3 regions of the Terribacillus aidingensis genome follow, and region 2 is predicted to be linked to each of the others. Evidence: a T-box and tRNA genes for the amino acid it is inferred to sense, from the RefSeq annotation. Region 2 holds a T-box; the other regions hold tRNA genes.

Region 1 (6,129 bases), 1.4 Mb from region 2:
AAAAGCGCAAATTCCAGTCGATTGCCAAAATTGGTCTGACACAATCGGAATTGAAAAAAGTCGTGAATCGGCAGATTGCTATTTTGTTTTTCTCGCCGATTGTAATAGCACTTGTACATGGCACGGTAGCTCTTACTGCTTTATCGCGTTTGTTTAACTACAATTTGACAGCTGAATCTGCCCTTGTTTTGGGAAGCTTTGCGGTTATTCAAGTACTTTACTTCTTGGTTGTACGATTTATTTATATGAAACAGGTAATAAGATCGGTATTTTAATTAGGATCGTTGTTTAAGGGTTGGCAAGAAACCGATTATGAAAATCGAAAACTGCTGGATCAGGTGATCCGGCAGTTTTTATGGTTGTGTCATATAATCAACAACAGCATGTTTTCCTTTTAAAGTTAATAGGGGCAAGGTACCGTGACTTTAGCTATCCGCTTAAAGAAGGAGATTGATGACATAGAAGCATTATATTATTACTTGCTTTATGCGGGTTTAAAAGTAATTCTGTCGCTAGTTGCCAAATTGCTTTCTATTCATGTAAAATAAGAGTTGCGGATTTATTGAAGAGACCTTAAATCTTTGATGAGTTAGCTATTAAATTTTATGGTAAAAGAAAGTAACGCAAAAAAATCTAGTTATTTTTAAATATTGTATTGCTTTTTGTTTCTGTAGCATATATAATCTAACTTGTCCTTAAGAAAAGGGCAGCATACATAAGAGGTCTGGTGGTAATAGCGAAGAGGTCACACCTGTTCCCATGCCGAACACAGTAGTTAAGCTCTTCAGCGCCGATGGTAGTTGGGTTCGCCCTGCGAGAGTAGGACGCTGCCAGGCATTACGATTATTCCACAGTAGCTCAGTGGTAGAGCTATCGGCTGTTAACCGATCGGTCGCAGGTTCGAATCCTGCCTGTGGAGCCACGGAGAGCTGTCCGAGTGGTCGAAGGAGCACGATTGGAAATCGTGTAGGCTGCTACAGCGGTCTCGAGGGTTCGAATCCCTCGCTCTCCGCCATACAAACTTTCATACATAGATGGCCCGTTGGTCAAGCGGTTAAGACACCGCCCTTTCACGGCGGTAACACGGGTTCGAATCCCGTACGGGTCACCATTTATTTTCAAGACCAATCCGGAGGATTAGCTCAGCTGGGAGAGCATCTGCCTTACAAGCAGAGGGTCGGCGGTTCGAGCCCGTCATCCTCCACCATCTTTATCAGTTTCATAGAAAATACCTTTTTATTATCGCGGGGTGGAGCAGGGGTAGCTCGTCGGGCTCATAACCCGAAGGTCGCAGGTTCAAATCCTGCCCCCGCAACCATAATATTTCACTTACTACGTCGAGTTTTCTTCTTGTATAGTGAAAAATGGGAGTACCCGAAGTGTGCAACTAAAATCCCATTATAAAGTGGTCCGGTAGTTCAGTTGGTTAGAATGCCTGCCTGTCACGCAGGAGGTCGCGGGTTCGAGTCCCGTCCGGACCGCCACTTTTTACAACATTGTATGTTACATAATGGCTCGGTAGCTCAGTCGGTAGAGCAACGGACTGAAAATCCGTGTGTCGGCGGTTCGATTCCGTCCCGAGCCACTCTCATCGGAGGGATAGCGAAGTTGGCCAAACGCGGCGGACTGTAAATCCGCTCCCATCGGGTTCGTAGGTTCGAGTCCTACTCCCTCCACCACAGGGGTATAGTTTAATGGTAGAACAACGGTCTCCAAAACCGTCGGTGTGGGTTCAACTCCTACTACCCCTGCCATAACATATGTATCATGGCGGTCGTGGCGAAGGGGTTAACGCACCGGATTGTGGCTCCGGCATTCGTGGGTTCAATTCCCATCGATCGCCCTCCATATAGCTTTAGGCTATAGCCAAGTAAACAGGCTGGGATTCCTATGGAATCCTTTTAGCCTGACTTGTATGCGAAAGTAGTTCAGTGGTAGAACACCACCTTGCCAAGGTGGGGGTCGCGGGTTCGAATCCCGTCTTTCGCTCCATTTAATTGGCGGCATAGCCAAGTGGTAAGGCAAAGGTCTGCAACACCTTGATCACCGGTTCAAATCCGGTTGCCGCCTCCATAGATACTTTTAACATGCCGGTGTGGCGGAATTGGCAGACGCGCACGACTCAAAATCGTGTTCCGTAAGGAGTGCCGGTTCGACCCCGGCCACCGGTATCACACAGATCATCGTATTGCCAAGCGATGATAAAGGACTTCAGAATTTCTGAAGTCTTTTTTTGTGGAAAAAAAGATTTTAGTAAAGATAAAACGATGGGAGAAACACAGATGAAAAAAACGGCTTATATTCTTTTCTTATTATTACTTACCTTTCTTGCAGCGTGCTCATCAAATGATGATACTGCGAACAGATCAGAGAAGGAAACAGCAAAAGCTTCAGCAAGTGAGGCAAGTGATGAAGAAGGTGGCGTTGAAGTGGATAAAAATCTGCTTAGCGTTGAAGTATCCTTGCCGGCTTCGTTTTTTGAAGGGCAAAGCGCTGAAGATGTTATAGCAGATGCAAAAGAAGAGGGAATAGAAGTAACAGCAAATGACGATGGGTCTTATACATATAAGATGTCTAAATCAGAACATAAAAAATTGATGGACGAAATGAGTGCTGAACTTGATAAATCCACTGCTGAGATGGTATCAAGCGGTGACTATCCATCAATTAAAGATATCAGCTATAACAAAGATTTCTCAGAATTTACTATGGTAGTGGATAAAGAAGCTTATGAGAATAGCATGGATGGATTTGCTAGTTTAGGGTTAGGTATGTCCGGAATGATGTACCAGCTATTTAACGGAGCTGATCCTGATGAATATTCTATAACGATTTCTGTAGAAGATGAAGCAAGCGGCGAAGTTATTGGTGAAGTTGTGTATCCAGATGCAATGGAAGATGTGGAATAAATAATAGACTACCTACAGCACTATGACTTTTTGTCATAGTGCTGTTTCTTTATATTATAGATGATAGGAAATAGTCAGTGCCAATCAGTATTACGATAAAGTAATTTGCGTTGAAAAGCGTCAGTACAAATAAAGAGATCCCAGCTTTAGAGCTGAGATCTCTATGTTAGGACTAGCTATCCAATCAATCCCATCGACTGCTTATACCCCTGCAAATAAGTCATTTCCGCTGGGCTTCCTTTTTCAAAGCTGCTCATAGCGCGGTGCCAGAGCGGGTATATTGGTACTGGACGGGCTGCTGATTCAATAAGGTCATGCTCTTCTTGTGTTAGTTTTATTTCGAATGAAGCAATGTTTTCCTTCAATTGTTCTTCATTGCGAGCTGCAATAACAATCGGTCCTACGTTTGGACGGTCTCTGACCCATGCGTAAGCGATTTGCGGCACAGAAGCATTATGATTTGCTGCTACTTCTTCCAGTGCATCAATCACCTTATAAAGTCGTTCCTGATCCTTCACATAAGGCTCTGACCAACCGGCGCCTTGGCGGGTGTTTTCGGGTGCAGTTTTATTCCGTCCGATCTTACCGTTTAGCAGTCCTTCACCGAGCGGACTCCAAATCATGTTGCCAATGCCGAGTTCCGTTCCTGCTGGAAGCAGCTCATATTCTGATTCACGAGCTTCTGGTGTGTAATAGATTTGCTGCGTGATTGGCGTGATATACCCAGGCTGCTGAGCAACAGTGAAAGTTCTCGCAAGTGCCCAGCCGCTGTAGTTAGAAACACCCCAATATCGGATTTTTCCTTTTCTAATGAGGTTCGTCATCGTTTCAATCGTTTCCTCGACTGGTGTCTGTCCGTCCCATAGATGGACAAAATACAAGTCAAGATAATCCGTACCAAGTCTTTGCAGCGATCGATCGATGCTTGCTTCAATATTAATGCGCGAAGCCCCTCCATTGTTTGGGCCATCTCCTAGTTGGAAGCCCGTCTTCGAATTAATTAGAACTTCGTCCCGGCGTCCCTTGATAGCAGCACCTAGTACGCGTTCTGAATCTCCCTCAGAATAAAGGTTCGCGGTATCAAACATATTGATCCCAGCCTCTAAGGACATATCCACCATTCTGCGTGCTTCATCTTCTTTTACATTACCGGCAGCTTCAAAGCCATTCGTACCGCTGAATGGGATCATTCCGAGTATATACTTTGGAACTCGAAGACCGGAGTTTCCTAAATTAATATATTCCATGGTTGCCTCCTCATTAAAAGTTGTTTAATATCATGCATCTTAGCTACAATACCCGACCTCCAATTTAGTAAAACTATCCAATGACTAGTGTATATAACTCTCCATTATGCTGAGAATTCGTGCATGCTGTCCTTTCATAATAGGGAAAGAGAAATCCAGAAAAAAGTGTTGTTAGGAACAATGATACGGAAAGACTCAAATTGTAAAAGGGTATCCAAAAATAATGAAAAGAATAATTTAAATTGACTGAAAACTTGAAATATATTATCATTCATACATGTCTTTATTTGAATATTAACTATTCAATTGTTTTAAAAATACAGCAAGAAGATAGGAGACCCCTCATGTCACAAATGCTAGCGTTAGTCATACTTACCCTTATTTTATTTATTGGTGATTTAGTTGCGGTTCGGACGAAGGCTTGGGTGCCATCTATATTCATTTGTGCAATTTTATTTCTTGTAGGTTATTGGACCTTCTTCCCTGCAGATATCGTGGCAGTGGCTGGTGTTCCTCCAGTTGTGGCGACGATGATGATGTACCTTTTGATTACCAATATGGGGACATTGCTGTCAGTTAAAGAATTGAAAGCGCAGTGGAAAACGATTGTGATTGCACTGTCTGGTATTTTGGGAATCGTTGTTTTGCTGCTATCGGTTGGAACACTTATTTATGGCTTTGAAACAATGGTCGTAGCGATTCCGCCTTTAGTCGGCGGAGTAGTTTCTGCCCTGATCATGTCTGATGCAGCTAGTGCGGCAGGTCTTTCGTCGTTAGCGGTGTTTGCTATCGTCATTTACGTGATGCAAGGGTTTGCCGGCTATCCGATTACATCTTTTGTATTGAAGAAAGAAGGGAAAAGACTGTTGAAGCTTTACCGGAATGGAGAGCTTCAGGTGGACGTGACTGATAAAGCAAAAGAAGAAATAGCTGCTACTGTGGAAACAGCACCATCCAAATGGAGATTGCCTGAAAAATACAACACGGATTTCCTTAAGTTCTTCAAGCTGGCACTAGTTTCTTATGCAGCCTATCTTGTATCAACTCTGGTGGCACCATTGTTCGCAGTCAGTCCATTCGTCCTTTGTTTGTTGTTCGGAGTTATTGCCTCTAGTGTCGGTTTCCTTGAGAAACAGGCATTGCAAAAGGCAAATGGATTTGGAATTGCAATCTTAGTGCTGATGCTCTTCATATTTGACGGATTGAACCAGGCTACACCAAGCATGATGCTTCAGATCTTGTATCCGCTGGTTGGAACTATCGTTATCGGAGTTATTGGCATGTACATCTTCTCCTTTATTGCAGGTAAAATTTTAGGAGTAAGCAAGAATATGGCATTTGCGGTTTCCTTGACGGCTCTTTACGGTTTCCCAGCTGATTACATTATCACAAACGAAGTTATCAAGTCCTTGACCGAAGATGAAAAAGAAAGAGAAGTATTAACAAGTCGGATGCTGCCGCCAATGCTTGTCGGGGGCTTTATCACAGTAACCATCGTGTCAGTCATACTAGCAGGAATCTTTGTTGGTTTCTTGTAATAGGGAGAGAATAGCTTGAGTAAAACAAAAGAACGTATCGAACAGCATATAGCAGCATTAGAAAAGTTTACAGCAACACCTGGAAATGGTACGACTCGGCTCACATACAGCCAGGAAGATTTAAAGGCTCGCAACTATATTAAAGACCAAATGAAAGCATCAGGATTGACTATAGCCGAAGATGGATTCGGCAATATATTCGGAAAGCTGGAAGGCAGTGCAGGGGATGCTCCCAGTGTGATGATTGGTTCTCACTTCGATTCTGTGCCAAACGGAGGAGCGTATGACGGACCTGCTGGAGTGGTCGTGGCGCTGGAAGTAGCGAACCTTTTCCAAAAGAATGATGTAAAGCCAAAGTATCCGCTGGAAATCGTAGCTTTGGTGGAGGAAGAAGGTTCCCGTTTTGGCGGAGGGCTCATGGGTTCACGAGGAATC
Region 2 (6,129 bases):
AACAGGCTCATTCCAGTACGGACGACACCATCTTCTGGTGAAGCATGCGGGATAGCTATGCCAGGTCCGATCACGATATACGGATCTTCTTCACAGCCCTTAATCATGGCATCAATATATCTTTCTTCGATAATTCCTTTATCAAGCAAGATATTGGCACAAGATCGAACAGCATCTTCCCATGATCCTAATTGATATGTCATTTTCAAATGCCTATCTGTAAGAAAGTCACTTAGCTGCAGAGGCTGCGTTTCTTCGGGTGTTGTTGGAACCACATGCTGATCCACTTGGCAGAGATATGCGTGAAGTTCCTCTTCCAATGCTTGCTCGTTTTTCACTATTGAATGATTTTTAATGATTTGCATAATGTCACTTGATCTCACTTCTTTAGAAATAAATCCGTGTATATAAGAAAGAACCTGTTTCCGGAGAAGTCTTTTCTCATGAACATCCAGCATAGTTTTCGTAATGAACAGCTTTCGTGAAGTTTCCAGTAATACCGGAGAAAAAACAAGATCATATTCGAGATTGTATGTGGTGAATTCGCGAACAGACATGCTATCCAAGAATATGAATTCTGGGAATAAGCCACTCAATTCATGGAACATCAGCTTGGATACAGAAACACCATGCGGACACACGACTATTGCTTTCACCTTTTCACCGATACTTTCTCCCTGCTGCCTAATCCATCCCCCGATAAGTAATGTAATATATAATTGCTCATTCTCTGGTATCTCACTATGGATAAAGAGCTCCAATGGTTCAAGAGATCGTTTAACCAGTTGATGCAAAGCTCGAAACTCTCCACTCAATACACCTGGAACAGGCGTAGTGTCTGTAAGATGATATTTGATTCGGTAATAGGCCGGCTTTATATGCTGCATCAATTTATGAAGCAACTGTTTCCTTTCCTGAACACGGATACAAGCTACTTTCTCAAAAAGACTGAGCATACTATCCACAGCTGGATATAGGTCTGGAAATGTATCCGCCGCTTCCATATGAGTTGTTATCACATTGGCAGACAACAGATGGAGTGTGATAAAAAGTCTCTCTGCTTCTGGCAACCCTTCTTGATCAAATAATAATTCCTCCGCAGCTTGATATTCTTTCGTACCTGCCAATTCCTTATTACTAATAGGAGAATCAGTTAAGCACTTACCTTTTCGAATCCGCTCTAGAATCAAGAACAATGTAATTGGCATCGTCTTCATTTTCTCATCTGTGTATTTAATAGATAGTTTTTGCTCTACCTGTTCAATTCTACTGCGGAAGTCATACAAGCAATTTTCTTCCAATTCTAAAACATCCATCAAAATGGAATGTCCACCGTCCGTCCCGATCAGTTCCATCAGAGTGGACATTAAAGCATTCCGAATCTGCATTTCATTGCCCTCTATATGGTAGCCTTGCTTTCGTGAATATCGAATTTGTAATTGGAAGGGTTCAAGCTGCTTCTGCAGGCTTTTTAAATCTCGAAGAATTGTATTTCTGCTGATATCCAACGAAATAGAAAAATAATCCAGTGAAAGGTCGTCCTTACTTACCAGCATACAAAGAAGCAGATGCATACGTTGACGGACAGACAATATAGAAGAATGACTTTGCTCAACAGACTCCTTCACATGGTTTAGCGTTGTAAATACTTTTTCGTCGATAAGGAAATAGCCTTGTGAAGTTCGCTCGATCAATGGCAAGCCCATTTGATTGAGCCAGCTGTTGACCTTATTAATGGTGTAGCCTAACTGTCTTTTTGAAAGGTCGAATCTTTTTTCGATTAAGTTACTCGATACACTTGGATTACTGAGTAAAGCATCCAGGATAGCTGCGTTACGTTCATTAAGATTCATCAAATCCTCCTTTCTATAAATAGCTTAGCATGCGTTCCACATATTTGTGTATGCGCTTTCATTATCATCAATGGGAGAATGAATGTACAGCATGAGACGGAACCCCATCTTTATTTGATTTGATTGCACATAAAAAGGCTTCATCAGCACCTAGGCACTGATGAAGCCTTTAAATAATACTATCTTCTCGTTCTATTCAGTTCATTTGCGTTCTGATCGTTTGTATTTGGTTCTGCATGCAAACCGTCATTTGGTTTATCGGTTGCATATAGACCATCTGCCGTCAAGCCTTTTTCTCCTTCTGTTGCATGGTCACTTCGATCCTTTGGAGTTGCTGTGCTGGCAGCAGCAGTAGTAGGGTTTACAGGTTTATTTTCTGCATACAGCAATACTTTCCCTGCTTTTAGTTCATCAGCATAACGGTCTTTCTCCGTTTCTGAAAGACTCAGGTTCTTCAGGACTTTCTCTTCTGGATCTTCACTGGAAAAGAAGGACGCGAATTTTGTGCCAAAGGAACCATTTGCTTCCTTATAATGAACATCTCTCTTATTTCCTAGAATACTATTATCAGGTTTCTTATCTACAATGACCGTGATATCCTCCTCCGGTACGCCAGCAGAGATCAATTCATTTACTCGTACAATTGCATCGCTCTCATTGATGAATGTTTCGATTGTATTTGTATTAACCATTATTGTTGCCTCCTATTTAATTTACGTTCTGGTAAATGCGAAAGCACTAGATGGTTATTACATTCCCGCTCCTCTTCTAATGAAACATAAAAAGCACTGTCCGGCTGGGACAGTGCTTTTCATATTAAGCAAATTTCAATAATGTATACTTTTTCTTTCCGCGGCGGATGATGATGAATCGTTCGTCGATTCGATCCGCTTTTGTGAGAACACGGGATACGTCTTCTTCTTTTTCACCGTTGATTCGGATTGCACCATTAGAGATGTCTTCTCTTGCCTGGCGTTTTGAAGAAGAGATTCCTGCTTCCACTAACATATCAACAAGCGGTTTGTCTTCGTCGGCTGCCGTATGAGACGGGACATCCTTGAATCCTTGTTCGATTTCAGCACCATTCAGGGAAGCAATATCTCCGCTGAATAGAGCCTGTGAAATCTTGATTGCCTGCTCCAATGCTTCTTTACCATGTACAAGCGTTGTCATCTCTTCCGCCAGCTTCGTTTGAGCAAGACGTTTTTCCGGCTCATTTTCCACGCTTTGTTCATACGCTGCTATTTCCTCAAGAGACATGAAAGTGAAATATTTCATGAACTTGATTACATCGCGATCATCTGTGTTGAACCAGAATTGGTAGAATTCATAAGGAGTTGTACGTTCTGGGCTTAGCCACACAGCTCCCCCAGCTGTTTTACCGAATTTTGTCCCGTCAGCTTTCGTAATAAGCGGAACAGTTAGGGCAAATGCCTTATCCTGCTCTTCTTCATTATTGCCAGCGTGAGTCCGGCGGATCAATTCCATTCCAGCTGTAATATTCCCCCATTGATCACTTCCGCCAATTTGCAGCGTCACATTTTCTTTTTCGTACAAGCGCAGGTAATCCAAGGATTGTAAGATCATGTACGTGAATTCGGTAAAGGAAATACCATTTGCCAATCTGGACTCGACTGAATCTTTCGCCAGCATATAATTGACTCCAAAATGTTTCCCGATATCGCGAAGGAAATCAATGATGCTCATAGCCCCGAGCCAGTCTGCGTTATTCACTGCTTTGGCAGCATTTTCACCTTCATCAAAGTTCAAAATGCTGGCAAGCTGTTTCTGGATACCTTGGCTGAAGCTTTCTACTGTTGCGACATCATTTAAGTTGCGTTCATCAGAACGTCCGCTTGGATCCCCGATCATTCCTGTGCCTCCGCCGATAAGCGCTATCGGACGGTGACCTGCTTGCTGGAATCGTTTCAGCATAAGCATAGGAACAAGATGTCCGATATGCAAGCTGTCGGCTGTTGGGTCAAACCCACAGTACAAACTTACCTGCTGGCTGGATAGATGCTTCTCCAATCCTGCATCATCACTCGTCTGCTGAACCAGACCTCTGTCTTTCAAATCCTGTAAAATAGACATATTGACCACTCCTCACTCACATTTGAGAATAAAAAAAACCCCATCCCTAAAAAAAAGGGACGAGGAATAACTCGCGGTACCACCCTTGTTGCAGTGTAAACTGCCACTCGGTTTGCTAACGGATATACATCCGTCCCCTGCTTGAACAGGAGAAGCTCCAGCTTGTAATTGGCAAAACAACTGTATACTGACTCGCACCGGCCGTCAGCTCTCTGCAACAGGGAATCGTTCCGCTACTATAACCTTCAACGCAATATTTTATAATGACTGTTCCTACATTATTACCATATGCTTGATTAAAATGCAACACGGATTTTGGACTCACTACGGAAATTGACTATTATGGTATAATAGACAAACCAATTCGGGGGTGAAATATGCAAATCAAAGTAATATGGACGAGAATTAGCAAAAGAATTGCGGAAGCTTGGAAAGCAGGCCGAATTCAGCGGAATTCTCGTATCACATATGACGTCATCTGGAACTTATTCCTCTTTTTCCTGCTTATAGCTGGCGTCGGAATTTTCTTTGCTGCTGGGGCCGGTGCAGGTTATTTTGCATCACTTGTGAAAAATGAGCCTGTTCGTTCCTATGACTCTATGAAAGAAGATATCTACAATTACGAGGAGACCTCTTCCATCTTCTTTGCTGATAATGTTTTCCTCGGCGATATCAAAACTGACCTTTATCGTGAAGATGTGAAGCTGGATGACATTTCTCCATATGTCATCCATGGAATAATCGCAACGGAGGATGATAATTTCGAAACGCATGATGGTGTTGTGCCGAAATCTATTCTCCGTGCACTGATGCAGGAAGCGACGAATTCAGAAACAAAAACCGGTGGCAGTACGCTGACACAGCAGCTTGTCAAAAATCAGATACTGACCAACGAAGTATCCTTTGAACGGAAAGCGAAGGAAATCATTCTGGCGATGCGCTTGGAAAAAGTGATGAATAAGGATGAGATTCTGGAAGCTTACATGAATATCGTTCCGTTCGGGAGAAATCTTTCCGGGCATAATATTGCCGGCGTACAGACAGCCGCTCAAGGTATCTTCGGTGTGGATGCAAAAGATCTCTCCCTGCCTCAAGCTGCTTTCTTAGCAGGATTGCCACAAAGTCCGACGGCTTATTCACCGTTTACGAATAGCGGAGAGATAAAGGAAGAAACTGCCCTTCAGCCGGGTTTGAACAGGATGAAGCAAGTGCTTAACCGGATGCTGGATGAAGGCTATATCAACCAGAACGAATATGACGAAGCAATTGGTTATGATATAACTAAAGATTTTGCAGAAGCGAAACCTGCATCCGATGACGACTATGGCTATTTGACTACCGAGGTCGAGCAGCGTGCCGCAGATATTATTGCGATTCAGCTCGCTGAACAGGATGGTCATTCCGAGAAAGACTTGAACAAAGATAATGACCTGAAAAACGAATATCTTGAAAAAGCAGAACGAGATATTCGCCAAAAAGGTTACCAAATCCATACGACAATTAATAAAGATATGTATGTGGCGCAGCAGAAAATAGCGAAAGACTATGCGTATTATCAGCCTGATCACTGGGTGGAACGGACGAATAGTGACGGGAAAACAGAAACTGTTTCAGAGCCTATTGAAGCTGGATCCATCATGATTGAAAATAAGACTGGTAAAATACTAAGTTTTGTCGGCGGACGTGATTATGAGAAAAACCAAGTCAATCATGCAACTGATACGAAGCGCTCAAACGGCAGTACGATGAAACCGCTGCTTGTATATGCTCCAGCAATGGAAGAAGGTACTTTGCAGCCGGGGAGTGTAATGGGTGACTTAAGTAAGAAATTCACTGTACCAGGCCAGACAAAAACATGGAACCCTGGAAACTACGGTGGTGTATATCATGGACTTGTGACTGCACGAAAAGCTTTGGAGGAATCTTATAATGTACCTGCAGCTAAAGCCTATAAGTCGATAGTCAACCTAGATCCTGCTAGCAAGTACTTAGAGAAAATGGGGATCACAACTTTGACCGAAGGAGATCACTCACAACTTGCTGCTTCCTTAGGCGGCTTGGACTATGGTACAACAGTAGAGGAAAACGTAAACGCCTATGCAACATTTGGTAACAACGGAGAATTCACAGATGCTTATATGATTGAATCTATCACGACAAAGGACGGCAAGGAAGTATACAA
Region 3 (6,129 bases), 1.4 Mb from region 2:
TGGACTAGGGGCCCTCATCGGGTTACCGAATTCAGTCAAACTCCGAATGCCAATCAATCTACTTTGGGAGTCAGACTATGGGTGATAAGGTTCATGGTCGAAAGGGAAACAGCCCAGACCGCCAGCTAAGGTCCCAAAGTGTGTGTTAAGTGGAAAAGGATGTGGCGTTGCTTAGACAACCAGGATGTTGGCTTAGAAGCAGCCATCATTGAAAGAGTGCGTAATAGCTCACTGGTCGAGTGACGCTGCGCCGAAAATATACCGGGGCTAAACACACCACCGAAGCTGCGGATTGACATCTACGATGTCAGTGGTAGGAGAGCGTTCTAAGGGCAGTGAAGGTCGATCGTGAGGACGGCTGGAGCGCTTAGAAGTGAGAATGCCGGTATGAGTAGCGAAAAAAGAGTGAGAATCTCTTTCATCGAAAGCCCAAGGTTTCCTGAGGAAGGCTCGTCCGCTCAGGGTTAGTCGGGGCCTAAGCCGAGGCCGAAAGGCGTAGGCGATGGACAACAGGTTGATATTCCTGTACCACCTAAATCCGCTTGAACGATGGGGGGACGCAGGAGGATAGGGAAAGCGCGCTGCTGGTTATGCGCGTCCAAGCCGTGAGGAAGTTGAGCAGGCAAATCCACTCAACACTATTCCAGGCGGTTATGGGGAGGGAAATTTAGTACCGAAGTTCCTGATTTCACACTGCCAAGAAAAGCCTCTAGTGAGGAAATAGGTGCCCGTACCGCAAACCGACACAGGTAGGCACGGTGAGTAACCGAAGATGATCGGGAGAACTCTCGTTAAGGAACTCGGCAAAATGACCCCGTAACTTCGGGAGAAGGGGTGCTTCTTTTAAGGAGAAGCCGCAGTGAAAAGGCCCAAGCGACTGTTTAGCAAAAACACAGGTCTCTGCAAAGCCGTAAGGCGAAGTATAGGGGCTGACACCTGCCCGGTGCTGGAAGGTTAAGGGGAATGGTTAGGGACTTCGTCCCGAAGCTGTGAACCGAAGCCCCAGTAAACGGCGGCCGTAACTATAACGGTCCTAAGGTAGCGAAATTCCTTGTCGGGTAAGTTCCGACCCGCACGAAAGGTGCAACGACTTGGGCACTGTCTCAACGAGAGACCCGGTGAAATTATACTATGCGTGAAGATGCGCATTACCCGCGACAGGACGGAAAGACCCCGTGGAGCTTTACTGTAGCCTGATATGGAATGTTGGTACAGCTTGTACAGGATAGGTGGGAGCCTTAGAAGCCGGAGCGCCAGCTTCGGTGGAGGCATCCGTGGGATACCACCCTGGCTGTATTGACATTCTAACCCAGAACCGTTATCCGGTTCGGAGACAGTGTCAGGTGGGCAGTTTGACTGGGGCGGTCGCCTCCCAAAGAGTAACGGAGGCGCCCAAAGGTTCCCTCAGAATGGTTGGAAATCATTCGTAGCGTGCAAAGGCAGAAGGGAGCTTGACTGCGAGACCTACAAGTCGAGCAGGGACGAAAGTCGGGCTTAGTGATCCGGCGGTGCCGTATGGAAGGGCCGTCGCTCAACGGATAAAAGCTACCCCGGGGATAACAGGCTTATCTCCCCCAAGAGTCCACATCGACGGGGAGGTTTGGCACCTCGATGTCGGCTCATCGCATCCTGGGGCTGTAGTCGGTCCCAAGGGTTGGGCTGTTCGCCCATTAAAGCGGTACGCGAGCTGGGTTCAGAACGTCGTGAGACAGTTCGGTCCCTATCCGTCGTGGGCGTTAGAAGTTTGAGAGGAGCTGTCCTTAGTACGAGAGGACCGGGATGGACGCACCGCTGGTGCACCAGTTGTTCCGCCAGGAGCATAGCTGGGTAGCTACGTGCGGAAGGGATAAGTGCTGAAAGCATCTAAGCATGAAGCCCCCCTCAAGATGAGACTTCTCATCATTTTAAATGAGTAAGATCCCTCAGAGACGATGAGGTAGATAGGTTCGAGGTGGAAGCGTGGTGACACGTGCAGCTGACGAATACTAATCGATCGAGGACTTAACTAAAACGAAAAGCGAAGGGAGCCGCATAGAAACGCAAGAATAAGTGAAAGGCCGGAAAGGGTGGTTTTACCCTTGCAGGGCTATCGCTTAGACTGGAGTTTCTGGTTCCCGGAGCTGGATCTGACGAGTAAGTCAACGCCAAAGTCCAAGCACTCCGGTGCTTGGCCGCATGAAATGTCTGGCAAGACATGTTTCTTATCTAGTTTTGAGGGTTCATTCCAATTGAATTCTTGCATTGTCTGGTGGTAATAGCGAAGAGGTCACACCTGTTCCCATGCCGAACACAGCAGTTAAGCTCTTCAGCGCCGATGGTAGTTGGGTTCGCCCTGCGAGAGTAGGACGCTGCCAGGCAATCACGATTATTCCACAGTAGCTCAGTGGTAGAGCTATCGGCTGTTAACCGATCGGTCGCAGGTTCGAATCCTGCCTGTGGAGCCACGGAGAGCTGTCCGAGAGGTCGAAGGAGCACGATTGGAAATCGTGTAGGCTGCTACAGCGGTCTCGAGGGTTCGAATCCCTCGCTCTCCGCCATCACAAAATTACATAATAGATGGCCCGTTGGTCAAGCGGTTAAGACACCGCCCTTTCACGGCGGTAACACGGGTTCGAATCCCGTACGGGTCACCATTTATTTTCAAGACCAATCCGGAGGATTAGCTCAGCTGGGAGAGCATCTGCCTTACAAGCAGAGGGTCGGCGGTTCGAGCCCGTCATCCTCCACCATCTTTATCAGTTTCATAGAAAATACCTTTTTATTATCGCGGGGTGGAGCAGGGGTAGCTCGTCGGGCTCATAACCCGAAGGTCGCAGGTTCAAATCCTGCCCCCGCAACCATAATATTTCACTTACTACGTCGAGTTTTCTTCTTGTATAGTGAAAAATGGGAGTACCCGAAGGGTGCAACTAAAATCCCATTATAAAGTGGTCCGGTAGTTCAGTTGGTTAGAATGCCTGCCTGTCACGCAGGAGGTCGCGGGTTCGAGTCCCGTCCGGACCGCCACTTTTTAACTTAATACATATGGCTCGGTAGCTCAGTCGGTAGAGCAACGGACTGAAAATCCGTGTGTCGGCGGTTCGATTCCGTCCCGAGCCACTCTCATTGGAGGGATAGCGAAGTTGGCCAAACGCGGCGGACTGTAAATCCGCTCCCATCGGGTTCGTAGGTTCGAGTCCTACTCCCTCCACCATAGGGGTATAGTTCAATGGTAGAGCAACGGTCTCCAAAACCGTAAATGTGGGTTCAAATCCTGCTACCCCTGCCATAACATACTCATCATGGCGGTCGTGGCGAAGTGGTTAACGCACCGGATTGTGGCTCCGGCATTCGTGGGTTCGATTCCCATCGATCGCCCTCTATATAGCTTAGGCTATAGCCAAGTAAACAGGCTGGGATTCCTAAGGAATCCATAAAGCCTGACTTGTATGCGGAAGTAGTTCAGTGGTAGAACATCACCTTGCCAAGGTGGGGGTCGCGGGTTCGAATCCCGTCTTCCGCTCCAATATTGGCGGCATAGCCAAGTGGTAAGGCAAAGGTCTGCAACACCTTGATCACCGGTTCAAATCCGGTTGCCGCCTCCATAGATACTTTTAACATGCCGGTGTGGCGGAATTGGCAGACGCGCACGACTCAAAATCGTGTTCCGTAAGGAGTGCCGGTTCGACCCCGGCCACCGGTATCACAGGCAGTATGCCAAAGCTGTCAAATCAAGACTCTAACGTAAAGTTAGGGTCTTTTTTGTATGTTATCTATATGAATACTTAGGGCTTACATAATGGCGACTAAATTTTAGTAACAATAGCTATGGCATGTTTAAGAGGATAAGCATAAGGAAAATAGTTGGACTTAAATATATAACGTCATCAAAGAGGCTAAATAGCGAATTGTTTTCTATAATGTAACTTTATAAATTTCATCTATAAGCAGTTCAGTTTGATTTAAAGATAATAGAAGTTAAAATATATCCTGTATTACCCATGATATAGAAAACGTTTTTTAGCAAGCTCTGATAAGAAGGTATGACTTTTTAGGTAAGAACGAAGAATAGAGCTTAAAAATATAGTTGATAAAAAGGGAGTGTTATTCATGCGTGCAGTTATAATTAATGAATACGGCGATAAAAATGTATTAGTAGAGAAGGAATTGCCGAAACCTAAAATAAAACCAAATCAAGTGCTTGTTGAGGTGTATGCCACTTCAGTTAATCCGATTGATTGGAAGCTTCGTGCAGGTTACTTAAAGCAGATGCTCGATTGGTCATTTCCGATTATCCTTGGCTGGGATGTTGCAGGTAAGATAGTTGAGATTGGAAGTGAAGTGAAGAATTATCAGGTTGGGGATGAAGTATTCGCGCGACCTGATACTACCGCTGCGGGTACTTATGCGGAATTTACGGCTGTGGATGATGAATTGCTTGCGAAAAAGCCTAGCAACCTCACATTTGAAGAAGCTGCCTCTATTCCGTTAGCTGGGTTAACCGCTTGGCAGTGTCTAGTGGACAATACAAAGGTCAAGAAAGGTGATAAAGTACTGATCCAAGCTGGAGCTGGTGGTGTAGGAAGTATGGCAATTCAAATGGCAAAACATTTGGGTGCCTATGTTGCGACAACTGCAAGTGAAAAAAATGAAGCATATGTAAAAGAGTTAGGTGCTGATGAATGCATTAATTACCGAACGCAGCAATTTGAAGACGAATTAAGTGATTATGATGCAGTCATCGATACAATGGGCGGCGAGATCTTAAACAAGAGCTTCCAAGTTCTAAAGCGCGGCGGCAGACTAGTAACAATTGCCGGACAACCTGATGAGGCATTGGCAGAGAAGCATCAAGTAACGGCAAGCTCATATTGGTTAACGCCAAATGGTAAGCAATTAGGTGAATTAGGAGAATTACTTGAGAAAGGAATAATTAAGCCTCAAGTAGGCCATGTATTCGATTTTTCAGCAGAAGCTTTACAAGAAGCACATGAATTAAGTGAAACACACCATGCCAAAGGTAAGATTGTGATAAAAGTTAAATAAGCGCAGGAAGCAATAAAAAAAGCCATCATCTTCTAATGGTATTAGATGATGGCTTTTTTGCATTTAGCCAACGCAGTGAAGGGGAATAGTGCTTATCCAATTACATATAAATAGGAAAAAATCAAGGATTCTAACAAAAGTTCCCCTTTAAAGATGGATCGAGTTATTAGGTTTAACATTCGTACAGATTCAGATGGTAAAATTAAGCTAAATAAATAGCTAAGGAGAAATAACTTATGGAGCGAATCATGATTGTGGAAGATGACATGAAAATTGCTGAATATTTGAGTTCACACATAGAAAAGTACAGGTATGACGTGACTATAGCTAAAGATTTCGAAAAAATAATGGATACATTCCTAGATGTACAGCCTAAGCTTATCTTACTGGATATCAACCTGCCTAGTTTTGATGGCTATTATTGGTGCAGGCAAATAAGGAAAGTATCTATTTGCCCGGTAATTTTTATTTCCGCTCGAACTGGAGAAATGGATCAAGTGATGGCGATCGAAAATGGCGGCGATGACTTTATCACAAAACCATTCAACCCGGATATTGTCATGGCGAAAATCAGAAGCCAAATGCGTCGTGCTTATGGTGAATATGCAGCAAAGTTAGAGGAAAGAGTGCTGATCCAGGAAGGTTTGCACTTTTATCCGGAAAGATTGGAGCTGCGATTTGAGAATAAATCAACTCAATTGACTAAAAAAGAAACAGACATTATCGAAAGCTTGCTGGAGCGTTATCCACGGGTTGCTGGGCGGCAAGACTTGTTGGAGAAGTTGTGGGATGATCAAGTTTATGTGGACGAAAATACCTTGAATGTGAATATAACTCGTGTCCGTAATAAGTTCCAGGAGATAGGAATTGAAGATGCTGTAGAAACGATCAGAGGAACTGGATATCGATTGCGCATTACATGGAAAGAGGAGAAAGCATGAGATTATTCTTTCGCGAGCATGTGATGCTCATTTTGGTACAGCTCTTCCAAGCTGTAATGATTCCGATACTATTTTGGCTGGATGGCTACCGGGATGTTGGCGTTAGTCTATATGCATTTTTCCTATCGTTGCTTCTAATAACCGTAGTCCTCTGTTATCGATA

What was found. A T-box is a leader RNA that pairs with one kind of tRNA and senses whether it is charged. The one in region 2 lies ahead of tyrS (tyrosine--tRNA ligase), so its partner is inferred to be a tRNA-Tyr.
Region 1: it has a tRNA-Tyr gene. The T-box ahead of tyrS (tyrosine--tRNA ligase) is inferred to sense a tRNA for this amino acid. The anticodon was not compared.
Region 3: it has a tRNA-Tyr gene. The T-box ahead of tyrS (tyrosine--tRNA ligase) is inferred to sense a tRNA for this amino acid. The anticodon was not compared.

Annotation. Positions count from the first base shown of each region.
Region 1 is NZ_CP159996.1:854,459-860,587, forward strand. It holds gene ABXS78_RS04670 (ABC transporter permease) at 1-275, shown strand, start outside; gene ABXS78_RS04675 (hypothetical protein) at 420-548, shown strand; rRNA gene rrf (5S ribosomal RNA) at 724-836, shown strand; tRNA gene ABXS78_RS04685 (tRNA-Asn) at 848-922, shown strand; tRNA gene ABXS78_RS04690 (tRNA-Ser) at 924-1,015, shown strand; tRNA gene ABXS78_RS04695 (tRNA-Glu) at 1,037-1,111, shown strand; tRNA gene ABXS78_RS04700 (tRNA-Val) at 1,132-1,207, shown strand; tRNA gene ABXS78_RS04705 (tRNA-Met) at 1,244-1,318, shown strand; tRNA gene ABXS78_RS04710 (tRNA-Asp) at 1,408-1,484, shown strand; tRNA gene ABXS78_RS04715 (tRNA-Phe) at 1,513-1,585, shown strand; tRNA gene ABXS78_RS04720 (tRNA-Tyr) at 1,594-1,679, shown strand; tRNA gene ABXS78_RS04725 (tRNA-Trp) at 1,681-1,754, shown strand; tRNA gene ABXS78_RS04730 (tRNA-His) at 1,770-1,844, shown strand; tRNA gene ABXS78_RS04735 (tRNA-Gly) at 1,918-1,992, shown strand; tRNA gene ABXS78_RS04740 (tRNA-Cys) at 2,000-2,073, shown strand; tRNA gene ABXS78_RS04745 (tRNA-Leu) at 2,090-2,171, shown strand; gene ABXS78_RS04750 (hypothetical protein) at 2,283-2,909, shown strand; gene ABXS78_RS04755 (aldo/keto reductase) at 3,086-4,156, opposite strand; gene ABXS78_RS04760 (hypothetical protein) at 4,501-5,694, shown strand; gene ABXS78_RS04765 (Zn-dependent hydrolase) at 5,710-6,129, shown strand, end outside.
Region 2 is NZ_CP159996.1:2,255,218-2,261,346, forward strand. It holds gene ABXS78_RS11945 (BglG family transcription antiterminator) at 1-1,853, opposite strand, end outside; gene ABXS78_RS11950 (general stress protein) at 2,033-2,545, opposite strand; gene tyrS (tyrosine--tRNA ligase) at 2,670-3,947, opposite strand; T-box leader at 4,000-4,205, opposite strand; gene ABXS78_RS11960 (transglycosylase domain-containing protein) at 4,325-6,129, shown strand, end outside.
Region 3 is NZ_CP159996.1:845,054-851,182, forward strand. It holds rRNA gene ABXS78_RS04575 (23S ribosomal RNA) at 1-2,009, shown strand, start outside; rRNA gene rrf (5S ribosomal RNA) at 2,245-2,357, shown strand; tRNA gene ABXS78_RS04585 (tRNA-Asn) at 2,370-2,444, shown strand; tRNA gene ABXS78_RS04590 (tRNA-Ser) at 2,446-2,537, shown strand; tRNA gene ABXS78_RS04595 (tRNA-Glu) at 2,559-2,633, shown strand; tRNA gene ABXS78_RS04600 (tRNA-Val) at 2,654-2,729, shown strand; tRNA gene ABXS78_RS04605 (tRNA-Met) at 2,766-2,840, shown strand; tRNA gene ABXS78_RS04610 (tRNA-Asp) at 2,930-3,006, shown strand; tRNA gene ABXS78_RS04615 (tRNA-Phe) at 3,027-3,099, shown strand; tRNA gene ABXS78_RS04620 (tRNA-Tyr) at 3,108-3,193, shown strand; tRNA gene ABXS78_RS04625 (tRNA-Trp) at 3,195-3,268, shown strand; tRNA gene ABXS78_RS04630 (tRNA-His) at 3,285-3,357, shown strand; tRNA gene ABXS78_RS04635 (tRNA-Gly) at 3,431-3,505, shown strand; tRNA gene ABXS78_RS04640 (tRNA-Cys) at 3,511-3,584, shown strand; tRNA gene ABXS78_RS04645 (tRNA-Leu) at 3,601-3,682, shown strand; gene ABXS78_RS04650 (NADP-dependent oxidoreductase) at 4,090-5,025, shown strand; gene ABXS78_RS04655 (response regulator transcription factor) at 5,262-5,966, shown strand; gene ABXS78_RS04660 (sensor histidine kinase) at 5,963-6,129, shown strand, end outside.